DNA from 2 places in the Bacillus sp. es.036 genome. Region 1 is predicted to be linked to the other one. Evidence: riboswitches for the same ligand, from Rfam matches in the RefSeq annotation. Region 1 holds a riboswitch; the other holds the start of a gene.

The links. A riboswitch is a leader RNA that binds a small molecule or an ion and turns the genes downstream of it on or off. The one in region 1 is predicted to bind thiamine pyrophosphate.
Region 2: another riboswitch for thiamine pyrophosphate. It lies ahead of tenA (thiaminase II); the one in region 1 lies ahead of thiE (thiamine phosphate synthase).

The regions. Positions count from the first base shown of each region.
Region 1 covers NZ_PDIZ01000001.1:2,001,058-2,009,482, reverse strand. The annotation lists gene ATG70_RS10325 (spore germination protein) at 1-379, shown strand, start outside; gene ATG70_RS10320 (YqgQ family protein) at 472-675, shown strand; gene nfsA (oxygen-insensitive NADPH nitroreductase) at 668-1,417, shown strand; gene ATG70_RS10310 (ROK family glucokinase) at 1,439-2,416, shown strand; gene ATG70_RS10305 (LTA synthase family protein) at 2,711-4,582, shown strand; gene ATG70_RS10300 (M14 family metallopeptidase) at 4,751-5,938, shown strand; TPP riboswitch at 5,990-6,106, shown strand; gene thiE (thiamine phosphate synthase) at 6,220-6,855, shown strand; gene thiS (sulfur carrier protein ThiS) at 6,852-7,049, shown strand; gene ATG70_RS10285 (thiazole synthase) at 7,054-7,815, shown strand; gene thiO (glycine oxidase ThiO) at 7,831-8,425, shown strand, end outside.
Region 2 covers NZ_PDIZ01000001.1:767,746-776,170, forward strand. The annotation lists gene ligD (non-homologous end-joining DNA ligase) at 1-896, opposite strand, end outside; gene ligD (non-homologous end-joining DNA ligase) at 863-1,765, opposite strand; gene ku (non-homologous end joining protein Ku) at 1,762-2,574, opposite strand; gene ATG70_RS04040 (SDR family oxidoreductase) at 2,704-3,573, opposite strand; gene ATG70_RS04045 (histidine kinase N-terminal domain-containing protein) at 3,717-4,880, shown strand; TPP riboswitch at 4,917-5,019, shown strand; gene tenA (thiaminase II) at 5,160-5,852, shown strand; gene ATG70_RS04055 (ECF transporter S component) at 5,849-6,427, shown strand; gene ATG70_RS04060 (ABC transporter ATP-binding protein) at 6,439-7,887, shown strand; gene ATG70_RS04065 (energy-coupling factor transporter transmembrane component T family protein) at 7,865-8,425, shown strand, end outside.

The sequences.
Region 1 (8,425 bases):
AGCGCTTGGTCTTGTATCAGCTATATTAATAGGACAAGTAGCTGTTGAGGTAGGATTATTTATTAATGAGGTTATTTTATATCTAGCTCTTGCAGCTTTAGGTACCTTTGCAACGCCGTCTTATGAATTGAGTCTTGCCAACCGTTTGTTTCGACTACTATTACTTGTCGTAACAGCTGCCTTTGGAGTCATTGGTTTTGTTGTCGGCTTTACTCTTTGGATGGTCCTTCTTATTCGTACAAAATCTTTTCATATTCCATACCTGTGGCCGTTTATTCCTTTTTCATATCGTGCTTTTCGCGATGTTATTTTCCGAGCGCCGATGCCTCTTAAAAATCGAAGGCCAACAGTCCTTCATACAAAAGATCCAGATCGTTAAGGGACATGTTCTTTACTAAAGAATGTGTCCTTTTTTGTGCTTATTTATTTTTTTTAAGAGTATGGATTGCTATAATAGCAATGGTGAGGAAAATGAAAACATTTTATGATATACAACAACTTTTAAAACGCTATGGCATGATCGTTTATACTGGTAGCAGACTTGGAGATCTTGAATTAATGGAAGATGAGGTACAAGAATTATATGAAATGAAGATTCTCGAAAAAGAAGATTACCTCGTCGCCAGAATGATCTTACGAAATGAAATCAACAAGGAGAGAGACAAACATGAATGAAACCATTGAAACGATGCTCGCTCATCGATCTATTCGAGCGTTTAAAGATACGCCACTAACAGAAGAACAAATTAATATTCTTGTCAAAGCGGCCCAGTCTGCGTCAACGTCAAGTTATATTCAGGCATACTCTATTATCGGTGTGAAAGATAGAGAGAAGAAAAAACAAATAGCAGAGCTCGCAGGGGGACAGAGTTACGTCGAAGAGAATGGCCATTTCTTCGTATTCTGTGCCGATTTTAACCGTCATCATGCTACGGCAGAAATGCACGGAACTGATGTTATAGAAACGGTTCAATCTACTGAAAAATTCATGGTAGGATTAATCGACGCATCTCTTGCAGCACAAAATGCAAGCGTGGCTGCTGAATCAATGGGTCTTGGTATTTGTTATATTGGTGGTATTCGAAATGATCTAGAAAAAGTAAATGATTTATTGAATCTACCTCAACACGTGATTCCATTGTTCGGTCTTTGCGTAGGATATCCTAATCAGGAACCTGATATTAAACCGCGTTTGCCTCTAGAAAACATTTATCACGTAGATGAATATGAACAAAATGAAAAAGTTTTTAAAGATGAATTAATCAAATATGATGAAGTGATTTCATCTTATTATACAGATCGAACGGCTGGACAGCGCACAGGTGGTTGGACAGCGATGATGGCTCATAAATTAACGAGTCCTGTTCGAACGTACATGAAAAAGTTTCTCGAAAAGAAAGGTTTTCCTTTAAAATAAAATCAAGGTTATGAAAGGTGGATGATGATGAAAGAAGAAAAATGGTTCATAGGTGTGGATCTGGGAGGCACAACAATCAAGCTTGCTTTCCTTGATTTTTACGGAGAAATTAAAAAGAAATGGGAAATTCCGACGGATAAATCAGAAGCGGGTCGACATATTACCATGCATATTGCAAGAGCAATCGACGATAAAATGGAAGAAATGGAATTAGCCAAAGAGAAATTTGCTGGAATTGGCATGGGAGCTCCAGGGTTCATTGAGATGGAGACAGGTTTTATCTACCATGCTGTTAATATCGGATGGCGGAACTTTCCTTTAAAAGATAAGCTAGAAGTTGAAACAGGATTACCGGTTATTATTGATAATGATGCTAATATTGCTGCACTCGGAGAAATGTGGCGAGGTGCAGGTGATGGTGCTCGTGATTTGCTTTGCGTAACGCTTGGAACTGGAGTAGGCGGTGGCATTATTACAAATGGTACGATAATACATGGGACGAACGGAATGGCGGGAGAGATTGGACATATTACCTCTGTTCCTGAAGCCGGTGCTTCATGTAACTGTGGTAAAACGGGTTGTCTTGAAACCGTTGCTTCTGCAACTGGTATTGTTCGGATTGCGATGGAAAACCTTACGTCTAATCAAGAAAGCGTTCTTTATCATACATATAAGGAGCAGAATCAGCTTACTTCTCGTGACATTTTTGAAGCTGCAGAAGCGAATGATTCTTACGCTGAAGAAGTAGTTGAAAAAGTTACGTTCTATCTTGGTTTGGCCATTGCTAATTTAGCAAACGCCTTAAATCCATCTAAGATTGTCATTGGAGGTGGCGTTTCTAAAGCGGGAGAAGCTTTGTTAAAACCATTAAAGCATCAATTTGAAAAATATGCTTTACCGAGGGTGAAAGAAGGCTCAGATTTCGCAATTGCTACTCTTGGCAATGATGCTGGCGTTATAGGTGGGGCCTGGCTTGTTAAAACTAAATTAGTTAAATAGTCCTAGTTGTTCGCGTTTATCCCTGTCATGATAGGGGTAAAGAAGAGATCAGTGGAGTCTGATCTCTTCTTTTTTTATGATTTTTTTGCACAGATGAAACTTTTTGGACGACTTATTCGTTATTAGTAATGGCCGCACTAAATAGAATCAAAAAAATTGTTGAAAGAAATACTAAAATAAGGACAAAAGTTAGTTGATTAAATTTCGAAAACATACTATCATAGCGATTATGTATGGTCGTAGAAAGATATGGTAGCTTTTCCTTATATCCAACTAAGGAGGTACTAAGAAAACATGAAAAAGCTACAAAATAAGTATTCGTTTTTTCTAGTCGTAGCATTTTTGCTGTGGTTAAAAACGTATTTGGTGTATGAATTTGCGTTTAACATTGAACCTGAAAATAAAATGGAAGGGTTTATCTTATTTTTAAACCCGATTAGTTCTGTCTTGTTATTCCTCGGTTTTGCATTATTTGCCTCACCTAAGTATCGCAACAGAGTATTGCTGATCATTAATTTTGTCGGGTCATTTATTTTATTTGCAAATGTTGTCTACTACCGAGAATTTACAGACTTTATTACGATACCGCTTCTTTTTCAAACGAATAACATGGGTGAACTTGGTAACAGTATCGCAGAGCTAGTAAGCGGTTTTGATTTCTTGTTATTTATAGATATCATACTTCTCTCAGCTTATCTATTTGTACGTAAAACTAAAACATACGCAGTTAAGAAAAAAGAAATCGCTATTGTATTTGCAAGTGCCATCGCCCTTTTCGCTATTAATGTCGGCCTTGCTGAAACAGAGCGTCCTCAACTCTTAACTCGGACGTTTGATCGTGAAATGCTTATTAAATATATCGGTACTTACAACTATCATGTTTATGATGCTGTTCTACAATCGAAAGCAAAGGCACAACGAGCATTTGCCGACGGTAGTGAAATTGTCGATATTGAAAACTATGTGAAAGCGAACCATGTTGAACCAAACCCTGAAATGTTCGGTAAAGCAGAAGGCAAAAACATTATTCTCGTATCTCTAGAGTCTACGCAAAGTTTCGTGATAAACGAAGAGGTTGACGGAAAAGAAATTACCCCATTCCTTAATGATCTTATTGATGAAAGTTATTATTTCCCTAACTTCTATCATCAAACAGCACAGGGGAAAACTTCCGACTCTGAGTTTATTCTTGAGAATTCTCTTTATGGACTACCGAGCGGTGCGGTGTTCTTTACGCACTCAGGAAATGAATACAATGCGTCTCCAGAAATTTTAAGTGAAAATGGCTACTATAATGCCGTTTTCCATGCAAATAATAAAAGTTTTTGGAATCGTGACGTTATGTATGATGCCCTTAAATATGATAAGTTCTATGATATTAATGACTTTACGGTCACACCCGATAATTCAATCGGATGGGGATTGAAAGATGAATATTTCTTTGATCAATCCATTAAGTATTTAGAAACAATGCCAGAACCTTACTATGCTAAATATATTACCCTTACGAATCATTTCCCTTTCACTCTTGAATCAGAAGATGAATATATTCCAGAGTGGACTTCAGACGATGGTACTGTAAACAGATTTTTCACAACGGTTCGCTATCAGGACGAAGCTGTTAAAAAATTCTTTGAGCGCATGAAAGAAGAAGGACTATATGAAGATTCAATCTTTGTTATGTATGGGGATCACTATGGTATCTCTGAGAACCATAATAAAGCAATGGGCGAGTTTCTAGGGAAAGAAATCACACCATTTGAATCGACAGAACTACAAAAGGTTCCTCTTATTATCCATATCCCTGGCCAGGAGGGAGAAGTAATGGATCAAGTGGGTGGACAAATTGATTTGAAACCTACAATCATGCACCTTCTCGGAATTGAAACAAAAGATATGATTAAGTTTGGTAATGACCTGTTTGCAGAAGAACAGGATAATTTCACGATACTTCGTGATGGAAGTTTCATTACAGAAAATAACCTTTATACGAAAAATGTTTGTTATGATAAGGAAACCGGAGAAGAAACGGATAAAGCTGCCTGTGAACCATACATGGAAAAGGCAAAAACAGACCTTGCTTACTCAGATAAAATTGTGTACGGCGATCTGCTTCGTTTCTTAGGAAAGCATGGAGAGCAACAAGAAGATGCCGAGGTAAAATAAACCACCAGAAAAACCACGCTTTTAAAGCGTGGTTTTTTTTATATGCATCTAAACATAGAAGTGGAGATAATAAACATCTTCTTCTGAGAAAAGCTTTATTCACGAAGCATAGGCCACCCTTCTAGTCATATTATTGTAAGAGGGAGATGACATGTGGGAGGGTGAATGATGAAAATTAGGGTGAAAAGTGGGGACAGCCTTTGGAAATATAGTCGTGTCTTTCAAATACCGCTCCGTCTCATTTTAGATAGCAACAATCTTGAAGATCCTGATCAGTTGATGATTGGAGAACAAATACAGATCCCTGGTTATGTAACAAAAAGTTATACGATTAAACAAGGAGATACATTATGGAAAATAGCGGGTTGGTATGGTGCGCCTTTAGACGGTGTTTTATTGCTAAATGATCAAAATCCCTTTTCGCTAAAGCCGGGTGAGAAAGTGAACATCCCGATTCGTGTCACGTGGTCACTGATAAACCCCGATCAAAATTATGATTATGGGACTCTTGTTAAGGATATCCGAAAAATCCTTGGTGTTTACCCATTTATTAAAAGAGGACTAATTGGTGAGACAGTAATGGGAAAACCAATTCCGGAATTAGTGGTAGGAACTGGCGTGAAAAAAGTTCACATGAATGGCTCATTCCACGCAAATGAGTGGTTAACGACAACTTTAATCATGAAATTTATCGATGATTATGCACAAGAATTAACAAGTAGCCAGCAGCTTAGCGGTGTCTATCTCCCCCCGCTTTATGAATCCACTTCTTTGTCACTCGTTCCAATGGTCAATCCAGATGGTGTTGATCTTGTCATTAATGGTTTACCTGAAGAGGAACCCTATCGTTCTCTTGCAAATGAGATTAACAATGGGAGTGACCAATTTAGTCGTTGGAAGGCGAACATTCGAGGTGTTGATTTAAATAATCAATACCCGGCCAAATGGGAAGTAGAAGCTGAGCGTAAACCAACAAAGCCATCTCCAAGAAATTACCCGGGAAAAGCCCCGCTTACTGAACCAGAAGCAATTGCAATTGCTGATTTAACTAGAAGAAAGAAGTTTGACAGAGCGCTAGCATTCCATTCACAGGGTGAAGTGATTTTTTGGGGATTTGAAGGTCTTGAACCCCCTGAGTCGGAAATTCTTGTAACAGAATTTTCTCGCTTAAGTGGCTATCTACCCATTCGGTATGTTGATAGTTTTGCAGGTTACAAGGATTGGTTTATACAGGATTTTAGAAGACCTGGTTTCACTGTTGAAATCGGGAAAGGAGAGAATCCTTTACCAGTTAGCCAATTTAACGATATTTATCAAAATACGATAGGCATCTTTTTGTCTTCCCTATACATGTAGGGAGCTTGAATTCTAAGAGCTTTTTTGTCATAATAATAGTAATTTCATAATTTCTAAGACTAGGGGTGCCTTCAAATAAGGGAAGGCTGAGAAAAAGAAACCGTTATTTCTTTTACCCTTGAACCTGATCTGGTTGATACCAGCGTAGGGAAGTCGGTAGCGGTGTTTTTATACTACCCCCATTCCATACGCGGAATGGGGGTTTTTCACGTTCTAGCGTCTTTTATCTCATTTTTGTAGAAATGTGAAGTAAGTCATAACGATAATGGAGGAAGCCAGTCATGAAGCAGTTTCAATTATATGTGATTACAGGAGAAGAATTTCATCCAGATCGAGATTTAGTCGACGTAATGGAGGAAGCCATACGAGGTGGAGCGGATATTATTCAGCTACGTGATAAAACAAATTCAAAAAAAGTAGTGCTTGAAAAAGCGCTAAAGTTAAAAGCATTAACAAAAAAGTACAATATACCGTTTATTGTTAATGATCATATTGATGTCGCTCTAGCTGTTGATGCAGACGGTATTCATTTAGGGCAAGATGATTTGCCTTTAGAAACGGCAAGAAAAATCATTGGACCAGGTAAAATAATCGGAATCTCAACTCATCGTATTGAAGAAGCGCTTGCTGCAGAAAAGGGAGGAGCTGATTACATCGGGGCAGGTCCAATTTTTCCGACTAACAGTAAAAGCGATGTGGTAGACCCTGTTACTACTGAATATATCAAGGAAGTGACTTCTGAAATTTCCATTCCATTTGTCGCCATTGGAGGAATTAAACTACACAATGTTTCAGACGTCTTACGTGCGGGGGCGAAACGGATTTGTGTGATCAGCGAAGTAGTAGGAAGTGACGATGTGAAAGGAACATGTGAATTATTTCAGCAAGTGATTAAAAGTGAGGTGATCGAGAAGTGAGATTACAAATAAATGGCGATGAGCACCATCTAGACGTGATTACGTTGAAGGATGTTGTGAAGCATTTTGGTTTGCAAGAAGGTCTGGTTGTAACAGAGGTAGATGGGACAATTATTGATCGATCGAACTGGAAAGATATCAATGTACAAGATGGCATGAAAATTGAACTTGTTCACTTTGTAGGTGGAGGTTGAGTAAATGACTAACAAATTAACAATAGCTGGTAAACAATTATCATCGAGGCTTTTTCTAGGCACAGGAAGATACCCAAATCCATATGTTCAAAACAAGGCGATTGAGGTTTCCGAAGCGGAGGTTCTCACGTTCGCGATTCGAAGAGTGAATCTTTCAGCACCAGACGAAGATGCGATCCTTCAACACATCGAAAAACCATTTCAATATTTACCGAATACTTCAGGTGCAACATCAGCAGAAGAAGCGATTCGAATCGCTCGTTTAGCAAAAGCATCTGGACTAAGTGATTGGATTAAGATCGAAGTGAGCCAAGATGAAAAAATGCTCATTCCTGATCCAATCGAAACTCTAAAAGCAACAGAAATCTTAGCGAACGAAGGGTTTATTGTCTTGCCGTACACATCAGATGATCCTGCACTTTGTTATCGATTACAAGAAGCTGGTGCCGCGGCAGTGATGCCAGGTGGGTCTCCCATTGGTACAGGTCTTGGTATTTTAAATCCTTATAATATTGAACGGATTACTGAGAAGCTTACAGTGCCAGTGATCGTAGATGCTGGTCTTGGAAGTGCAGCTGATGTTACAGAGGCAATGGAACTCGGCGCAGATGGCGTGCTGTTAAATACAGCGATAGCAAAAGCGAGAAACCCAGTTATGATGGCAGAGGCTGTAAAACATGCGATTCAAGCTGGAAGGTTGTCCTATAGCGCAGGTAGAATTTCTAAAAAGAAGTATGCGACGGCGAGTAGTCCGATACAAAGCTAAGAAAGGAGGATCTATATGGCTAGAATCACGATTATTGGTGGCGGAGTGATCGGTTTATCCATTGCATTTGAATGTCAAAGAAGAGGACATAACGTTACTGTGGTCGAAGCGCAGCAATGTGGTGGACAGGCTTCTGGTGCAGCAGCAGGAATGCTTGCTCCATATTCTGAAATTGAAGAAGACCCTGACGATTTTTTCCGACTATGCCAAAGGAGTTTGCAGATTTTTCCTAAATGGCAAGAAGAGGTCAAACGTCATTCGGATATTGATTTTGAGTACAATGAAAGTGGTAGTCTTTATTGTATTTATCATGAAGCCGACCGTCTTTCTCTTGAAACAAAACAGGCATGGCAAAGAAAGTTTAACGTTGAATCGACGATCTTAAGCGCTGAAGAAGTAAGCGTTAAAGAACCAGGGCTCTCTAGAGATGTTGTTGCCGCTTTATGGTGTCCCGAAGAGTCTCATATTTATGCCCCTGGCTATGTGGCGGCTCTTTTACAAGCCTGCCGTAATCTAGGTGTTCATGTCATCGAATATGTGGGAGATGCAACGCTTGATGGTTATGCTGTTGTAACAAAACAGGAGCGAATTGACAGTGATCAGGTTGTTC
Region 2 (8,425 bases), 1.2 Mb from region 1:
AGATGGTTAGTTTTTTTGGTGAGTAGCCAGTCTAATATTTCTTTTAAGGGTTGCTGATCTCTTGCCTTTTCATAATCGCGGAATGGTGTCAATTTACGCTTTAACACGCGTTCCATTGAAAAATCAGTAGGCGTTAATCCATCTTTTAATTCATTCCATTCAATTGGTGCGGCAACTAACCCTTCAGCATTTCCACGAGGGGAATACGGTGCAATGATTGTTTTACCTGAAGCATGTTGGACATAGTCAATATAAAGTCGCTCATTTCGGTTCTTTTTAAGACGCTCAATTGTGAATAAGTTAGGGTTCGTTTCAACTAAGAATTTTGCCATAAATGCAGTAAATACCTTTGTTTGTTCATAAGTGAACGTATCGATTGGAAGCGGAATATGAATTTGAAGTCCTTTGTTTCCTGATAGTTTCAAAAAACCTGTTAAATGAAGGCGATCAAGGTTGTCTTTTATTTGTTTTGCGGCGAGCACCGCTAGATGAAACGCCTCATTAGAAGGAGGATCAAGGTCAAAAACAATTTCGGAGGGCTTTTCGGTTTGATAGGTAGAGAAAGGAATATGAAATTCAATTGCAGCCTGGTTACCAAGCCATAGCAAGGAAGGTAGATCCGAGCAAATAATGTAATTGTTATCTTGGTGCTCAACTGTTTTAATAAAGTCTGGAGCGTATTCAGGACAGTTTCTCTGATAAAAGGCTTCTCCGTTAATACCATCAGGATACCGAATGACCGTTAACGGTTTGTTATGTAAAAATGGAAGCATTAGGGGAGAGATTCTAGCTAAATAATTCAAATAGTCAGCTTTGGTAACGCCTTTCCATAGAAGCTTCTCCGCATTCGTAATCGTAAGCTCTACATCTCCCACAGTGATTGAATGTTGTCCCATGTACAATCCTCCCATGATCGATCAAAACAAAACTGATGAAACCGCGGGTGTCTCAACTTTTCTTTATATAGATCAAGGTATTTAAGCTGAATGACTATGCCTGGATCTACATACGTTAAACCAGCTTTTTCGTATACTTTATTACGTTTCATCACTTCAAATAAAGCTGTTCTTTCTTCTGAACGGAGCCCGTGTGTAAAATTCGCCACTTGATAAATATCACCCGATCGCTTAACAGCTGTATGAAAATACCCGTTTGTTTGATCGTATGCATGCAAGAAAACAGTAGCAAGTTTCCAATTTTTCACCTTTAACCAGTTTTTCGTTCGTTTTCCAGGAGAATAGATGCTGTCAGCTTTTTTGCAAACCATTCCTTCCCCGTTGTGAGAGGTAATCAAATTCCATAGGGGATCGGCATGAGTGTATGAAACAACATAATAAATACTGTTGTTCGAAGGGATTTTTTTCATGATTTTTTGAAGATATGTCTTTCTATTGATTAGTGGAGTTGATAAAAAGACATCATTGTTTAATTCTATAAGATCAAACGCCATAAACGAAAGGTTATCTTCTTGACCGGTATGAAGGGCTTCAAAATTTGCGAAATATTTATTTTTTAACACACACACTTCACCATCTAAAACGCAAAATGAAATGTTAGTCTCTTTAAACAATTTGATAAGCGAGTGATGCAACAATTGAAATTTCTTATTAAAATTGTGACCATTTCGACTCGTTAACGTTATCGTATTCCCATCCCAGTATAAGAATGTACGATAGCCATCATATTTCACCTCATACAACCAGTTTGCTGTATCGGGAATTGAGGCGGTAAGTGTAGGGAGCATAGGAAGATAAGTTGAAGTCATTTAGCGACCTTCTTTTTCCTTGGTGCAGCTTTTTTCTTTTTTGGGGGCGCCTTAGGACTTGTATCTAAGCTTGCTTGTAGGGCATCCATGAGATCGGCAACATTTCTTTTCGGTTTTTCTTCCACAACTTTTATTTCATTCCCAGAAATCTTGCTCTCAATAAGGGCTAATATCGCTTCACGTCGCTCATCTTTGTATTGAGAAGGATCAAATTTTGTCGTTAGTTGCTCGATTAACTGTTTTGCCAACTTCTTTTCTTTATCGCTAACTTCGAGTTCTTCGGGTATATCTGGAACATTATCGATTTCCCTTACTTCATCAGGGAAGTACATCGTTTCAAGCATCAAACCTTTGTCATATACTCGCACCGCTGCAAGGTGTTCTTTAGAGCGTATCGTTATTTTAGCGAGCCCAATTCTCCCAGACTCTTCCATTGCTTGTTTTAACAGCATATACGGTTTACTTCCGTGATCATTTGGACCGATAAAATAGGAGCGATTGAAATAGATTGGATCAATGTCATTTAATTCAACGAAATCTACAATTTCAACTGATTTGTTTTTTTCATGAGCCAGTGCTTCAATCTCATCCTTTTCCATGATGACGAACTTACCATCTTCGTATTCATAACCACGCACAATATCTTCTGATTCTAACGGTCGATCACAATTTGGGCATCGCTTTTCATATTGGATCGGAGTATGACATTCCTTATGAAGGTAGCGCATCTTAATATCCTTATCCTCTGTCGCAGCATAAAGCTTAACAGGTATATTAACCAATCCAAAGCTAATAGCCCCCTTCCACATCGTATGCAACACACTCACCCTTTCCAATTCTTTTCACTTAGTTTCTCACAAGAATCAAAAATCATAATAGAAAAAAATGGTGGGAAGTATTGCAGTCGGTTAGCAAAAAAACCTCCAGTGGAGGTTTTTTTAAGAAGTAACGTATTGTCCGCCATTAATGTGGATGGTTTGACCAGTCATATAGGAAGAATCATCCGAGCCAAGAAGGACGTAAGCCGCAGCTAATTCCTCGGGCTGACCCGGTCTTCCCATTGGTGTATTCGTTCCAAAGTTCTTTACTTTTTCAGCAGAAAACGTTGAAGGGATTAGCGGTGTCCAAATGGGGCCAGGTGCAACGCTGTTCACCCTGATTCCTTTACCTACAAGTGATTTCGCGAGACTTCTCGTGAATGTTGTAATCGCTCCTTTTGTACTAGAATAGTCAATGAGCTGTTCATTTCCCTCATAAGCCGTAACGGAAGATGTGTTAATAATCGCACTACCTTTCTTAAGGTGAGGAAGCGCTGCTTTCGTTAAATAAAACATCGAAAAGACGTTCGTTCGAAAAGTCTTTTCAAGTTGCTCGGCTGTAATTTCTTCAATGCTCTGCTTAGGGTGCTGTTCAGCTGCATTGTTAATTAGAATATCCAATTGTCCGAAGTGTTCAATCACCTGATTGATCACGCTTGTCGCAAAGCGTTCATCTCCAATATCTCCAGGTAATAATAAGCACTGAGCACCTTCATCTTCTATTTGTTTCTTCGTATTCTGTGCATCTTCATGTTCGTCCAAGTAGACGATGGCTACATGAGCACCTTCCTTCGCATAAGCGATTGCAACTGCTTCGCCAATTCCGCTATCTCCTCCAGTAATGAGGGCAACTTTACTTGTTAATTTTCCAGAACCCTTGTAGTCTTGGTCCTCTGTAAGGGGGAGGGGGTTCATTTCTTTTTCAGATCCTGGTTGGTGATTTTGATGCTGGGCAGGTTGTCCTTCAGTTTGTCTAAAATCCGGTCGCATGTTAGCACTCCTTTTCCTTTGCCTTTATGTAAGAGTTTACCAATAAAAATCTTTTCTAAACCTAATGTGGGAGAAGTAATGATGACCTTTCCATTACATGATAAAATGAAGCATACTTAAATGTAGTTTGTGAGGCGAAAGGCATGAATGTTGATTTAAAAGAATCGGAATTTAAAGAACAGCTCGCTTCGTTTTTAGAAGAGAGTCAGCCCCAAATTGTTGAAAAATGGTTGGTGGGGGCAAAAATTTCTCCTGATGATCCTTACTATGAAGAAATCATAAAAAATGGAAAGCGCACGGTTGAACTGATTTCTCGCTATATTCGAGTGCAGGATGAAAATTGGATCATCACGCTAACGAAAAAAATTGCTAATGAACGAATTGAGGCAAATGTTAATATAGGCGAATTTATTGCGAATATTAACTTCGGTCGATCCGTTGTGCTCTCAGTTCTACATGAGTCATCTTTTAACAGAAATGAATTGTCGCAAGGACTGCAAATTATAAATAATTACTTTAACGCTTATTCTTATCATTCGGTTACGGAATATACGAAGCTGAAAGATCATATTATTCAGGATAAAAATAAATTTATTCAAGAAATGCACAGCGATCGGTTAACCATTCTTGGCCAACTTGGGGCGAGTTTTGCCCATGAGTTTCGTAATCCCTTAACCTCAATTAAAGGGTTTTTGAAACTAATTGAAGATGAGTGTGAAGCGAATCACCCCTCAGGAAAGCATTATTTTGAAATACTTAACAGTGAAATGAAGAGTCTGGAAGAAAAGGTAAGTCAATTTCTCTTTTTATCGAAAATGCGCGGAATCGATGATCGCCCTCTGTCTTTAAACTTAAGTGGTTTATTACGATACACTATCGACATTCTTTATCCACGTCTTCTTGAATCAAATATAGAAGTCGATACCGACATTGCTGACGATATTCCGTTATTTGGCGTTGAAGAGCAAATGAAACAGGTGGTTCTTAATATCATGATTAACTCCATTGAAGAGTTAAATGAAAACATCATCGAGAAACGAAAAATTCAGGTAAAGGCAAAAGAAAATCACGGAAGAATCACGGTAGAAATTTCGAATAATGGACGTCAAATACCATCGCATCTTGTTGAAAGCATCTTTCAACCGTTTATTAGCACGAAGAGGCTAGGAACAGGACTAGGGCTCTCGGTTTGCAAACAAATTATTGAAAAGCATGAGGGTGTCATCTCCGTTACGTCCAATCCTGAACAAACAACTTTCGTCATCGGGCTTCCAGTGATGGTTGACAAAGGTGTCAAAGAAGAGTAGTTTAATAGTATCAAACGATTACATGTAAAGCTTTTATATATCCACTAGGGGAGTCATTTTAATGACTGAGACAGGTGTACCTGGACCCTTTGAACCTGATCTGGTTAGCGCCAGCGGAGGAAAGTGGAGACGGATGCCACCGCAGCCGCTCCATTTCTGGAGTGGCTTTTTGACGTAGAAAAAACGTTGAAAGCGAGTTGCTTCAGAAATGACGGATCAACGGTATTCAAGCTCCTTTCCTCTTCATCAGGTGGATGAAAAGCGGAGAGGAGTTTTTTTATGTCATTTACGCAACAGTTAAGAGAAGAAGCGGCACCGATTTTTGAGGCGATTTTCAACCATCCATTTGTGAGAGGAATCGCAGAAGGAAAGTTAGAGAAGGAACAATTAGTACACTACGTAAAGCAGGATTTTGAGTATTTGAATACGTTTGTAAGAATCTATGGCATTGCGTTATCAAAGTGTGAAAATCGAGAAGAAATGGCACTTTTCAATGAGCAAATATCTTTTGTCCTTCATAGTGAGATTCATCCACATAACAATTTATGTCGCGCCGCTGGCGTTTCTTATGAAGAGCTACAAGGCTATCCACTTGCGCCGACGTCACACCATTATACGAGACATATGCTTGATGCCGCCCATTCCGGAACGCTAGGTGAAATTATTGCAGCGCTTCTACCATGTCCTTGGACTTACCTTGAGATCGGTCAGCGATTAATGGAAGAGGTAAACCCTAAAGAAGATCATCCTTTTTATGATTGGATCACGTTTTACGGAGAGAAATCAATGGAACCTGTTACCGATCAACTTAGAGGGATACTTGACGGCTGGGCTGAAACGGCACCAGAACGAGAGTTAAAGCGAATCAAAGACTATTTCATGCTTAGCTGTCAGTTGGAATATGGTTTTTGGGAAATGGCTTATCAAGTGGAAGAGTGGCCAGTAGCGATACAAAAAGGTGAGCGCGTATGAAACGATTAAAGCTTTCAGATATTTTAATAACAATTGTGATTGCCCTGGTGTTTGGGATTATTTATAAACTATGGGGACCGGTTTACACCATTTTAAAACCTTTTGGACTACATGTTGGGGACGTCATTTACGGTATGTGGTTCATTGCGGGAACAGTTGCGATTCTTCTTTTACGTAAGCCAGGAGTCGCTTTACTAGCGGAAACCGCTGCTGCATCTGGAGAGTTTCTCGTTGGATCAGAATACGGTTTATCTGTTCTTCTATATGGAATCGTACAAGGACTAGGAACGGAATTAATGTTTGCTTTATTTGGTTACAAACGATACACCGCTTTTGTTGCAGCACTTGGAGGAATTGCTGCAGCGGTAGGCTCATTGGTCATGGATGCTGCCTATGGCTATGTGATGGATCTCGCGCTTTGGAATTTACTTCTTCTTATCGGCGCCCGTTTGTTAGGTGGCTTTTTGATAGCCGGAATTCTTGCCTATTTTCTTGTTGAGGCTTTAGAGAAAACCGGCGTAACCACCTTAATTAGACCTGCAAGCGATGAGGATTACAAGGCGTTGGATCAGTAAGGAGTGGTAACATGAAAGTTGGCGTATCAAATCTTCGTGTAAAGTACGCAGGAGCAAAAACGTTATTGTTTAACAACTTGTCACTTCAAGTTAAAGAGGGAGAAAAAGTCTTATTTCTTGGACCTAGTGGTTGTGGCAAGTCGACACTGTTACAAATTTTATCTGGGTTAATTCCGAATGCCGTTCCAGTTCCGATGAAAGCGGATCAAGTGAAAACCCCTGAGTCTTCGGGCGTCGTCTTTCAAGATCCAGATTCTCAATTTTGCATGCCTTATGTAGATGAAGAGATGGCTTTCGTTCTCGAGAATCGAGCAGTACCTCAACCTGAAATGAAGAAGTTGATTCGTCTCTATCTTCATAAAGTGGGTCTTTACTTTTCTGATCCACATGTTGAAATAAGCTCTCTTTCTCAAGGGATGAAACAGCGTCTCGCCATCGCTTCTATGCTTGCTCTTGAACCAGATGTTATCTTTTTAGATGAACCAACAGCATTGCTCGATCCTGAAGGAACAACGGAAGTGTGGAATACGATAAAGCAAATCAATGAAAAACAAACGATGATCATCGTGGAACATAAAATTGATGAAGTGATTCACTTTGTTGATCGAATTGTGCTATTTGATTCAGAAGGAAAGATGATTGCTGATGCCGATCCTAAAAGTGTGTTTTCATTTTATAAGCCTAAACTAAAGGAATACGGCATCTGGTACCCGGGCGTTTGGGATGAACATAGAGAAGAAAAGAAGCTTCCAGCCCCTTATGTAAAAGGACAGCAGCTGATGGTCATCCATCAGCTTCAAGGCTACCGAGGAAAAACGCCAAAAATTGAAGTATTAGATGCGGTCGCTCATGAGGGCGAATGGATTGTGGTTACAGGTAAAAATGGAGCTGGGAAGAGTTCATTTCTGTTAAGTTTGATGAATGTAATGAAAACAACAGGTACGAAAAGCGTAAGAGGGCAATTAAAAACAATCAAGGCATCGCGAGAGCAGCTTGCTTTTGTTTTTCAAAATCCAGAATTTCAGTTTGTTACAAATTCCGTTTATGATGAGCTTGCTTACTCGCTTGAAATGATGGACGACAAGAAGGTAGCAGAAAAGGTGAAGAACTGGCTAGAGGCTTATGAGTTACATCACGTTCAAACCCTCCATCCTTATCAGCTTTCTACAGGTCAAAAGAGACGGCTAAGCGTGGGGACGGCATTGTTTGGGAATCAACCTGCTTTGTTGTTAGATGAACCAACATTTGGACAGGATGCAAGCAATACATTTAAGCTTCTAGCTTTATTTGAACAATTAAGGTCTAAGGGTATGTTAATAATAATGGTTACGCATGATGAGATGATTGTGCAAAACTATGCTACGAGAGAATGGGTCATACATGAGGGGAAGCTGATAGAAGATAGGGAGTTAGAACGTCGGGAAGAGGAGGAACGTCATGCAGTGGACTCTACAATATGAAGAAACCTGGCTTCATCGCTTAAACCCTGCCTTTAAATTGGTTTTCTTTCTTTCACTATTTCTCACTCTCTTGTTTGTTCATAATCCGAATGTGATGAGCAATTTAACCTTTGTACCATTCATTCTAGTTTTGTTTGCAACAGGACATCGAAGGATCGTCATAGCGCTATTGCTTATCCCGTTTTTATTATTATTTTTCTCAAGTGCATCGAGCATGATGTTTTTTGGGCAGGGGTCCACAACATGGTGGAGATGGGGGATTATTCACATTACGGAAGAAAGCTTTTTTCGAGGGCTGCACATTGGATTTCGAGCTTTAAATTTTGCTCTTTTAGGTTTGTTATTTGCGCTTACGACCCGACCTGTCTTTCTATTTTATTCTCTCATTCAACAGCTTAAAGTGCCGCCGAGGTTTGCCTATAGTTTCATGGCAGCTGTGCGAATTCTTCCCGTAATGGTGGAGGAGTTCCAGCAGCTTAGGGCTGCTTTATTAATTCGAGGAGTGAAAAAGAAAAAAGGGCTGCGACGCGTCACGCAA